3 regions of the Massilia haematophila genome follow, and region 1 is predicted to be linked to each of the others. Evidence: predicted binding sites of a transcription regulator. Region 1 holds the regulator's gene; each other region holds the start of a gene.
The links. Region 1 encodes HrcA, which represses chaperone genes, less so after heat shock. Its sites were predicted from a motif close to TTAGCACTCNNNNNNNNNGAGTGCTAA; they were not measured.
Positions count from the first base shown of each region.

Region 2: rpoH (RNA polymerase sigma factor RpoH) is a predicted target of HrcA. The motif match lies at 1,165-1,191, and genes of this name have one in related genera.
Region 3: groES (co-chaperone GroES) is a predicted target of HrcA. The motif match lies at 1,640-1,666, and genes of this name have one in related genera.

Region 1 is NZ_JBHRVV010000001.1:3,811,791-3,815,064, reverse strand. It holds gene ACFOPH_RS16910 (HAD family hydrolase) at 201-917, shown strand; gene hrcA (heat-inducible transcriptional repressor HrcA) at 980-1,996, shown strand; gene fur (ferric iron uptake transcriptional regulator) at 2,146-2,580, opposite strand; gene ACFOPH_RS16895 (outer membrane protein assembly factor BamE) at 2,660-3,271, shown strand.
Region 2 is NZ_JBHRVV010000001.1:5,196,927-5,200,200, reverse strand. It holds gene ftsX (permease-like cell division protein FtsX) at 1-832, shown strand, start outside; gene rpoH (RNA polymerase sigma factor RpoH) at 1,312-2,202, shown strand; gene pstS (phosphate ABC transporter substrate-binding protein PstS) at 2,782-3,274, opposite strand, start outside.
Region 3 is NZ_JBHRVV010000001.1:3,166,074-3,169,347, reverse strand. It holds gene groL (chaperonin GroEL) at 1-1,214, opposite strand, end outside; gene groES (co-chaperone GroES) at 1,260-1,550, opposite strand; gene ACFOPH_RS14145 (hypothetical protein) at 2,079-2,321, shown strand; gene ACFOPH_RS14140 (cell division protein ZapA) at 2,318-2,629, shown strand; RNA gene ssrS (6S RNA) at 2,676-2,857, shown strand; gene ACFOPH_RS14130 (EVE domain-containing protein) at 2,955-3,274, shown strand, end outside.

The DNA.
Region 1 (3,274 bases):
AGGGAACTGGACAAGACGCGCTACGGCGTCCGTGCCGCGTCGAATGCTTGAGTTTTGCCCATCATTTTAGAGCATTTGACAAGGGCCGGGCTCATCGTCGTTTGTATCACGGTGTAACGGCAACGGCGCGCCCTGGCGTGCGTTTGCATTTCGGCGCGGGCCTCGCTATGCTCTGTTCGCCCTCTTCAGCATGCCACCCGATGACGACCACGCCCCGCCGCCCCTGGCCCCGAGCCGTCCTGTTCGACCTGGACGATACCCTGTGGCCGATCGCCCCCGTGATCCTGCAGGCCGAGCAGATCCTGTTCGCCTGGCTCGCCGCCAACGCGCCGCGCGTGGCCGAGCGCTTCACCATCGACAGCCTGCGCCAGGCGCGCCTGGAACTGCTGGCGCAGCGCCCCGAGTTGCAGCTCGACCTGGGCGCGCTGCGCCGCGTCGGGCTGGAGGCCGCCTTCGAGCAGGTCGGCGAGGACCTGTCCAAGGTGGAACTGGCGATGACCGAATTCTTCGCCGCGCGCAATGCCGTGGTTCCCTACGACGACGTGCTGCCGGGCCTGTCGGGCCTGAAGGGCAGGGTCCTGATCGGTTCGATCACCAATGGCAATGCCGACTTGCAGACCATCGGCCTGGCCCACCATTTCGATGCCTCGGTGGCGGCGCCGCGCTTCGGCCGCGCCAAGCCGGATCCGGCGATCTTCCACGCCGGCTGTGCGGCGCTGGGCGTGGCGCCGCACGAGGCGGTATACGTCGGCGACGACCTCATCCTCGACGTGCAGGGCGCCCAGCGCGCTGGGCTGCGCGCGGTGTGGATGAACCGCACCGCCAGCCGGCGCCACCTGGAGGAGGGCGTGCAGCCGGACGCCATCGCCGCCAATTTCGACGAACTGCTGGCCTGGCTCAGGCAAGAGCACGGCTGACTGCACAGGCGTCGGACTAAGGTGCATAATAGGAGCGGAACCATTTTCCGCTTCTCCCTCCCATGCAACTTGATACCCGTGCCCAAACCCTGCTGAAAGCCCTGGTCGAGCGCTACATCGCCGATGGCCAGCCGGTCGGGTCGCGCGCGCTGTCGAAGATTTCGGGCCTGGACCTGTCGCCGGCCACGATCCGCAACATCATGGCCGACCTCGAGGAGATGGGCTACGTCGCCAGTCCCCATACCTCGGCCGGCCGCGTGCCCACGCCGCGCGGCTACCGCCTGTTCGTCGATACCTTGCTCACCGTGCAGCACCTGAACGAGCAGGGCGTCGACGCCGAGCGCATGCGCCTGGCGGCCCAGCAGCCCCAGAAGATCATCGCCAACGCGGCGCAGATGCTCTCGTCGCTCACCCAGTTCGCCGGCGTGGTGCAGAGCCCGCGGCGCGAATCGGTGTTCCAGCAGATCGAATTCCTGCGCCTGTCCGAGCGCCGCATCCTGCTCGTCATCGTCGATCCGCGCGGCGACGTGCAGAATCGCCTGCTGCACACCGACGTCGACTACACGCCGGCCCAGCTGGTGCAGTCGGCCAACTACCTGAACCAGAACTATGCCGGCCTCTCGTTCGACGAGGTGCGCGCGCGCCTGGCCGGCGAACTGCGCCAGTTGCGCGACGACATCGGCGGCCTGATGACGGTCGCGGTCGAGGCCGGCAGCGAAGCGATGGCCGAAGGCGAGGACATGGTGATCGCCGGCGAACGCAACCTGCTGTCGGTGTCGGACCTGTCGTCGAACATGAGTTCGCTGCGCCAGCTGTTCGAGATGTTCGAGCAGAAGACCGGTCTGATGCAGCTGCTCGACGTCTCCAGCCGCGCCGGCGGCGTGCAGATCTTCATCGGCGGCGAGTCGAACCTGGTGCCGATGGACGAAATGAGCGTGGTCACCGCTCCCTACGAGGTGAACGGCAGGATCGTCGGCACCCTGGGCGTGATCGGCCCCACGCGCATGGCCTACGAGCGCGTGATCCCGATCGTCGACATCACGGCCAAGCTGCTGTCGAACGCGCTGAGTCATTCGTAGGGTGGGCGCCCCGTGCCCACCGAATGTTGGCATCGCGTTTGCGCATGGTTCTGGTGGGCACGGGGTGCCCACCCTACGGCCTTCGTCGTACGCAAACAATAAAAAACGGCGCCGCGGCGCCGTTGTTCTTTGAAGCGAAGAAGCTCCGATCAGTTATTGCCGCGATGCGGGCACGCCGTCTTGATGCAGTTGCCGTAGATCGCCAGCGCGTGCTCGGCGATCTTGAAGCCGCGTTCGACGGCGATTTTGTTCTGGCGCGACTCGATCTCTTCGTCGAAGAACTCTTCGACATGGCCGCAGTCGAGACAGACGAGGTGGTCGTGGTGCGAGCCGGCGTTGAGCTCGTAGATCGCCTTGCCGGTTTCGAAATGGTTGCGGTTCAGCAAGCCGGCCTGTTCGAACTGGGTCAGCACGCGATAGACAGTCGCCAGGCCCACGTCCATGTTGTCGGCCAGCAGGATTTTATACACGTCTTCCGCCGTCAGGTGCCGCACTTCGCTGTTCTGGAAAATTTCCAGGATCTTCAGGCGTGGCAGGGTCGCCTTCAGGCCGCTCGCCTTCAGGTCGGTAGGTTTGTTACTCATGTTTGTTACTCGTAGATGGGCGGAGTGCTTTATGATATAGCGTTTTGGAAGCTCTCGCTTAAACGTTTTGAGGTTACATATGCGCGTCACCCATGCCGTAGAACACCGTCCTTATGCCCGGGCTGCGCTCGCCGCGGGCCTCGCATGCACGCTGCTGCTGTCCGGCTGCGCATCCTGGCGCAACCAGACCAAGCCGGCCGCGCCGGTCAGCACCGAGGCGGCGGCAGTGGAATCCGATGCCGACAAGGCGGCCGCGCTCGCGAATGCCGGCGCCCAGACGACCAGGGTGACCAAGCTGCAGAAATTCCTGTGGATATTCTCGCCCTACCGTCCGGACATCCAGCAGGGTAATTTCGTCTCGCAGGAAATGCTGGACCAGTTGAAAGTTGGCCAGACCCGCGACCAGGTGCGCTTCATCCTCGGCTCGCCGATGCTGGCCGACATGTTCCATGCCGACCGCTGGGACTACCCCTTCTACCTGGCGCGCGGCAACGGCGAACTGACCACCAGCCGCGTGACCGTCTACTTCAAGGACAACGTCGTCGAGCGCTTCGACGGCGGCAACCTGCCGACCGAGCGCGAGTACATCGATCGCATTGCCGGCCCGTCCAAGTTCCCGAAAAAGAATGCGCCGACCCGGCCGGTCGCCCCGGTGACCAACGCCGCCCCGGCCAATACCAATATCCAGTAAGAC
Region 2 (3,274 bases), 1.4 Mb from region 1:
GCTGGTGATCGCGGTCGCCCTGACCCTGCCGTTCGCCGGCATCACCCTGCTCGAGAACGTGCGCCCGATGTCGGAGCAGCTCTCGGTTGATCCCGAGGTCAGCCTGTTCGTCAAGCCCGAGGCGACGCGCGAGCAGGCGCAGGCGATCGCGCCGCAGCTGCGCCAGATCCTGGCCGACAGCAAGGCGACGATCACCTTCATTCCGCGCGAGCGGGCGCTGGAAGAGCTGAAGGCGCGCAGCGGCCTGGCCGACGCGCTCGACACCCTGGGCGACAATCCCCTGCCCGACAGCTACGTGATGAAGCTGGCCGGCTCCTCGAACACGGCCGACGCCGCGCGCATCGACGCCGTGGTCGAGCAGCTGCACCAGCTGCCGCACGTGGACACGGTGCAGGTCGATTCGGCCTGGGTGAAACGCCTGGCCGCCCTGATGGGCATCCTGCGCTTGAGTCTCCTGCTGCTGGCGGTGACGCTGGGCGTGGTGGTGATCGCGGTGGTGTTCAACACGATCCGCCTGCAGGTGCTGACCCAGCGCGAGGAAATCGCGGTGTCGAAGCTGCTCGGCGCGACCGACAACTTCATCCACCGTCCCTTCTACTACACCGGCGCCCTGTTCGGCCTGTGCGCCGGCGCGCTGGCCCTGGCCGGCGTGGCGCTGGCCCTGCGGCCGCTGAACGGGGCGATCGCCGAGTTCGCGCGCCTGTATGCGTCGGAATTCCAGCTGGCCTTCCTCGGTCCGCTGGAACTGGCGGCCCTGCTGGCGATCAGCGCCGGCCTCGGCCTGATCGGCGCCATGCTGTCGGTGCAGCGCCACCTGGCGCGCCTGCACTGAGTTCGCGGCCTGATCCAGCCTTTCCGGGCGGACCCATGGGTCCGCCCGCGTCATTTTCCAGCCCTAGAGGCCGCTCGTCTTGTGCGCCTACTTCTCTTACCGAAGTAGGAATTTGCCTCGTAAGGCGCGGAACTCGGTGCTTCGTGCGCCAACTAACAGAAACAGGGTTTCGACAGCCCTTAGTCTGTGGCCTAACGCGATCCACAAGAGGCACACACTTGAGATAGCTCAATAGAAATGCCCCGTTTCACTCTACAGTAGAGCGGGCGCAATTAATGCTTCTAAGCAATACTTTGGCCAGACTTAAACGGGCCCCGCATTCTGGGGGTTCGCTAGCACTCACCCTTCGAGAGTGCTAATATATAACTCAAGTGAATGTAAATGGGTTCGCTTGCATCCGGATTCAAGCCGAAAAAATCAGCAGCGGGAATCGTCCCCTGCATGAGATGCAGCACAAAACACTCTACGAGGAAAAGATAATGTCCGCACAATCCGCATTGGTACCAACCGGCAGCCGTGCTCTGGGACTTGGCTTCACCGGCAATCTCGGTAACATCGACGCGTATATCTCCGCGGTGAACCGGCTGCCGATGCTGTCCCACGAGGAAGAAGTCTCGCTGGCGACGCGGCTGCGGGAAAAGAATGATCTCGACGCCGCCCAGAAGCTGGTGCTCTCGCACCTGCGCCTGGTGGTCTCGATCGCGCGCGGCTACCTGGGCTACGGCCTGCCGCACGCCGACCTGATCCAGGAAGGCAACATCGGCCTGATGAAGGCCGTGAAGCGTTTCGACCCGAACCAGGGCGTGCGCCTGGTGTCGTACGCGATGCACTGGATCAAGGCCGAGATGCACGAGTACATCCTGAAGAACTGGCGCCTGGTGAAGGTCGCGACGACCAAGGCCCAGCGCAAGCTGTTCTTCAACCTGCGCAGCAACAAGCAGGGCCTGGACGCGATGTCGCCGGGCCAGGTCGACGACCTGGCGAAGCTGCTCGGCGTCAAGCGCGAGGAAGTAATCGAAATGGAAACCCGCCTCTCGGGCCGCGACATCGCCCTGGAAGCGCCGACCGACGACGAGGACGACAAGTTCTCGCCGATCGCCTACCTGTCCTCGGACCAGCAGGAGCCGACCAAGGTGCTGGAAGCCGAGCAGGTCACGCGCCTGCAGTCCGAAGGCCTGGAAACGGCCCTGGGCAAGCTCGACCCGCGTTCGCGCCGCATCGTCGAAGCGCGCTGGCTGGCCAACGACGACGGCTCGGGCGCCACGCTGCACACCCTGGCCGAGGAATTCGGCGTGTCGGCCGAGCGTATCCGCCAGATCGAATCGGCGGCGCTGAAGAAGATGAAGGGCGCGCTGGCGGCGTACGTATAAGCTGCTTAAAGCCACGCAAAACGGCGGCTCCGCAAGGGCCGCCGTTTTTTATTGATGATGACGCCCACGGCGAGAGGTGCGTTTTCGTAGGGTGGACACCTGTGTCCACGCGGTTTCACCGGTTGATTACCAGCGCCTCTTGAACTCGCCGTGGTTTTCGTAGGGTGGGTTCTCGAACCCACGCTGTACGGAGTTTGATCAACGTTTGCGGCTAGTTCATATGGCACCGCATATCAACCGGTGAGACGGCGTGGGCTCGAGAGCCCACCCTACAAAGGCGGTACAGCGACGAATCAGCGTTTGCGGCGCATTCACGTGGCGCCGCATGGCGACCCGGTCAGACCGCGTGGGTTCAAGAACCCACCCTACCACCCTTGTAGGGTGGACCGGGCCGCGAAAGGCACCTGTGTCCACCCTACAAAACCATGACCGTTCCAGTGTCATTCAAAAGGCAAGGATCGGCGCAATTCACAAAAAAACGGCGGCCCCATCCCTGGAACCGCCGTTAAAACCTGGCCGCAAGTCACCAGCAGCCAGTCCGATCCGGGGTGTCGAGACCCCGTCCTGTGATCGTCCGGATCAGTAGATCGCGTTGCCCGAAGCGTCCTTCAGCTGGGCTTTCCATGCGCCCTGCACCAGCTTGACGACCGAGGCCGGCATCGGCACGTAGTCCAGTTCGGCGGCAGCGGCGGCGCCGTTCTTGTAGGCGTAGTCGAAGAACTTCACGACTTCCTTGCCCTTGGTCGCGTCTTCCTGGGTCTTGTGCATCAGGATGTAGGACACGCCGGTGATCGGCCAGCTGTTCTTGCCGGCGGTGTCGGTCAGGATCACGGCGAAGCCCGGGGTCTTGGTCCATTCGGCGCTGGCGGCGGCGGCCTTGAAGGCTTCGTCGTCCGGCTGCAGGTACTGGCCGTCCTTGTTCTTCAGCTGGGTGTGCGAGAGCTTGTTCTTCTTGGCGTAGGCCCATTCGACGTAGCCAATCGAGCCCTTGATGCGCTGCACGTTGGCGGCGACGCCTTCGTTGCCCTTGCCGCCCACGCCCACGGCCCACTTCACCGAAGTGCCGGCGCCG
Region 3 (3,274 bases), 650 kb from region 1:
GCGCGGGTTGCGTGCAGGGCGTCTTCGACGCGTGCTTTCTTTTCCTTCATTTCGACTTCGGTGGCAGCGCCAACCTTGATCACTGCAACGCCGCCGGCCAGCTTGGCCACGCGTTCCTGCAGCTTCTCGCGGTCGTAGTCCGAGGTCGCTTCTTCGATCTGGACGCGCACTTGCTTGACGCGTGCTTCGATCGCTTCAGCCGAGCCGGCGCCGTCGATGATGATGGTGTTTTCCTTGCCGACTTCGATACGCTTGGCCTGGCCCAGTTCCGCCAGCGTGACCTTTTCCAGGGTCAGGCCGACTTCTTCTGCGATCACCTGGCCACCGGTCAGGATGGCGATGTCTTCCAGCATGGCCTTGCGACGGTCGCCGAAGCCAGGAGCCTTGACGGCAACGGTCTTCAGGATGCCGCGGATGTTGTTGACGACCAGGGTCGCCAGCGCTTCGCCTTCGATGTCTTCGGCGATGATCATCAGCGGACGGCCAGCCTTGGCAACTTGCTCCAGCACCGGCAGCAGGTCACGGATGTTCGAGATCTTCTTGTCGCACAGCAGGACGAACGGATTCTCGTGGATGGCGACTTGCTTGTCCGGGTTGTTGATGAAGTACGGCGACAGGTAGCCGCGGTCGAACTGCATGCCTTCGACGATGTCCAGCTCGTCGTTCAGCGACTTGCCGTCTTCGACGGTGATGACGCCTTCCTTGCCGACTTTTTCCATCGCTTCAGCGATGCGCTCGCCGATCGATGCGTCCGAGTTGGCCGAGATCGCGCCGACCTGGGCGATTTCCTTCGAGGTGGTGCACGGCTTGGCGATCTTCTTCAGTTCTTCGACGGTCGCGGTGACGGCCTTGTCGATGCCGCGCTTCAGGTCCATCGGGTTCATGCCGGCGGCAACGAACTTCATGCCTTCGCGCACGATGGCTTGTGCCAGCACGGTCGCGGTGGTGGTGCCGTCGCCGGCGTTGTCGCTGGTCTTCGAAGCGACTTCCTTGACCATCTGCGCGCCCATGTTCATGAGCTTGTCTTTCAGTTCGATCTCTTTCGCGACCGAGACGCCGTCCTTGGTGACGGTCGGTGCGCCGAATGCACGGTCGAGCACGACGTTGCGGCCTTTCGGGCCCAGGGTGACCTTGACTGCGTTGGCGAGGATGTTGACGCCTTCGACCATCTTGGCGCGCGCTGCGTCGCCGAACACTACTTCTTTAGCTGCCATTTTGTATTTCTCCAGTTATTCGTGAACTGTTTTATTCAGGGAGGATTACGAGACCAGAACGGCCATGATGTCTTCTTCGCGCATCACCAGCAGCTCCTGGCCATCGACCTTGACGGCCTGGCCCGAGTACTTGCCGAACAGGACGCGGTCGCCGACTTTCACTTCCAGCGCGCGCACCTGGCCGTTGTCCTGCACCTTGCCGTTGCCGATTGCCAGGATTTCACCCTGGTCCGGCTTTTCCGCCGCTGCATCAGGGATGATCAGGCCCGAGGCAGTCTTGGTTTCCTGGTCGAGACGCTTCACGATAACGCGATCGTGCAGAGGGCGAAGGTTCATGCAAAACTCCTTTATTCAGTGGTTTGGACTAGCTATTTATCTGCGTTGTATGCCGCATCGTGTAATGACGCTGCGGCTCGAAAGAGTTGTTAGCACTCTCTACTAACGAGTGCTAATTATAGGGACGATAATGGGGCATTTCAAGCGCACCCGTTGTGAAATTCACCCGACCGTTTGTCAAAGCGCAAACCGCCGAGGTGACGCGGCGCTTGTCCCGCAGGGTCTACCCCGCAGACACAAGGCGGCAAGGGTAGCACTGAAACATTCTGCGTTGACGCACTGTTGCCGGGGTGCTTGAGTGAGGTCAAGGATGTTTGGAAATATCCTCGTAGGGTGGGCACTTGTGCCCACGCGGTCTCATCGGTTGAGGAGCGGCGCCTCCATTGAAGTCGCTTGCAGTATCGACTCCCGGCCGGGATGGCGCTTTGCAAGCGTTCAATCCGCGTGGGCTCGAGAGCCCACCCTACGAAGGCCCGCACAACACGCTATCCTGTTGACTGTCAAACCTTATCAGTCCTATAGTTACGAATGATTTCCGAATTCCAAGACCTATCTGACAAGATCGAGCGGCTCGCCGGGCTCGTCGGGGCGTTGCGCAGCGAGAATGCGCATCTTCAGCAGACCAATGTCGTGCTCAACGAAGTGAACGCGGCGCTCCTCGAGCGTCTGGTCGAGGCCCAGCGCCGGCTGGAAGCCGTGATCGAGCAATTGCCCGCGCCGGCCGGGGAAGAAGAAGACGCCGAACCGACCGACACCGAGGCCACCCGATGATTTACCTGGACGTTACGATCATGGGCCAGCCCTACCGCCTGGCCTGCAAGGAAGGCGAGCAGGCAACGCTGCGCGACGCCGTGCGCTACCTCGATGGCAAGATGATCGCACTGCGCGACTCGGGCAAGGTGAAGGGCACCGACCGCATCGCCGTCATGGCGGCGCTGAGCGTGGCTGCCGAATTCCTGTCGGTCAAGTCGCCGCAAGGTCCGCTGTCGGACATGACGATGCTTGAAGTGAAACAAAAACTCGCCGCCATGCATAGCGTGCTCGACCAGGCCCTGGCGCCGCAAGAAAATTTGCCCTGAAGGTCCAAATTCGTTTGACATGCCGGTTCAAGCGAGTAAACTGCGAGGCACCCTGCGGTGTTCGAGATTGCCATATATTCCTTGAACCATTTTTGTGCATCGGTTGCGGGATCATGTTCGATGGGCGTGAGCGTCGCTAGTCCGACGAACCCGAAATTGAGCTAACTGCGACCACCTTGAACCGTCAGGTTCTGGGATGCCGGCATAAACGGCACAGGCGGGGCTATTATTCCAAAAGACGGTTGCGCGCATTTGCACGCAGCCGTTTTTTTTATGTCCGCGCGCTTTTTGGAAAAGCGTGTCTTTTTCATGGAGTGAAGCAGCGATGCGCTATTGGTTGATGAAATCCGAGCCGGATGAAGTCAGTTTCGACGACGTCCTGGCCGCACCCGGGCAAACGGTCGCCTGGTTCGGCGTGCGCAATTACCAGGCACGGAATTTCATGCGCGATGCGATGCAACCCGGCGACGGTGTCCTGTTTTATCACTCGAGTTGCGCGGTGCCCGGCGTCGCCGGTATTGCGCAGGTCGCGAGCGGCCCGTATCCTGACGCGTCGCAATTCGATAGCCAGGGTAAATACTTCGACCCGAAAGCCACGCACGAACAGCCGCGCTGGATTTCCGTCGACGTCAAAGCGGTGGAGCA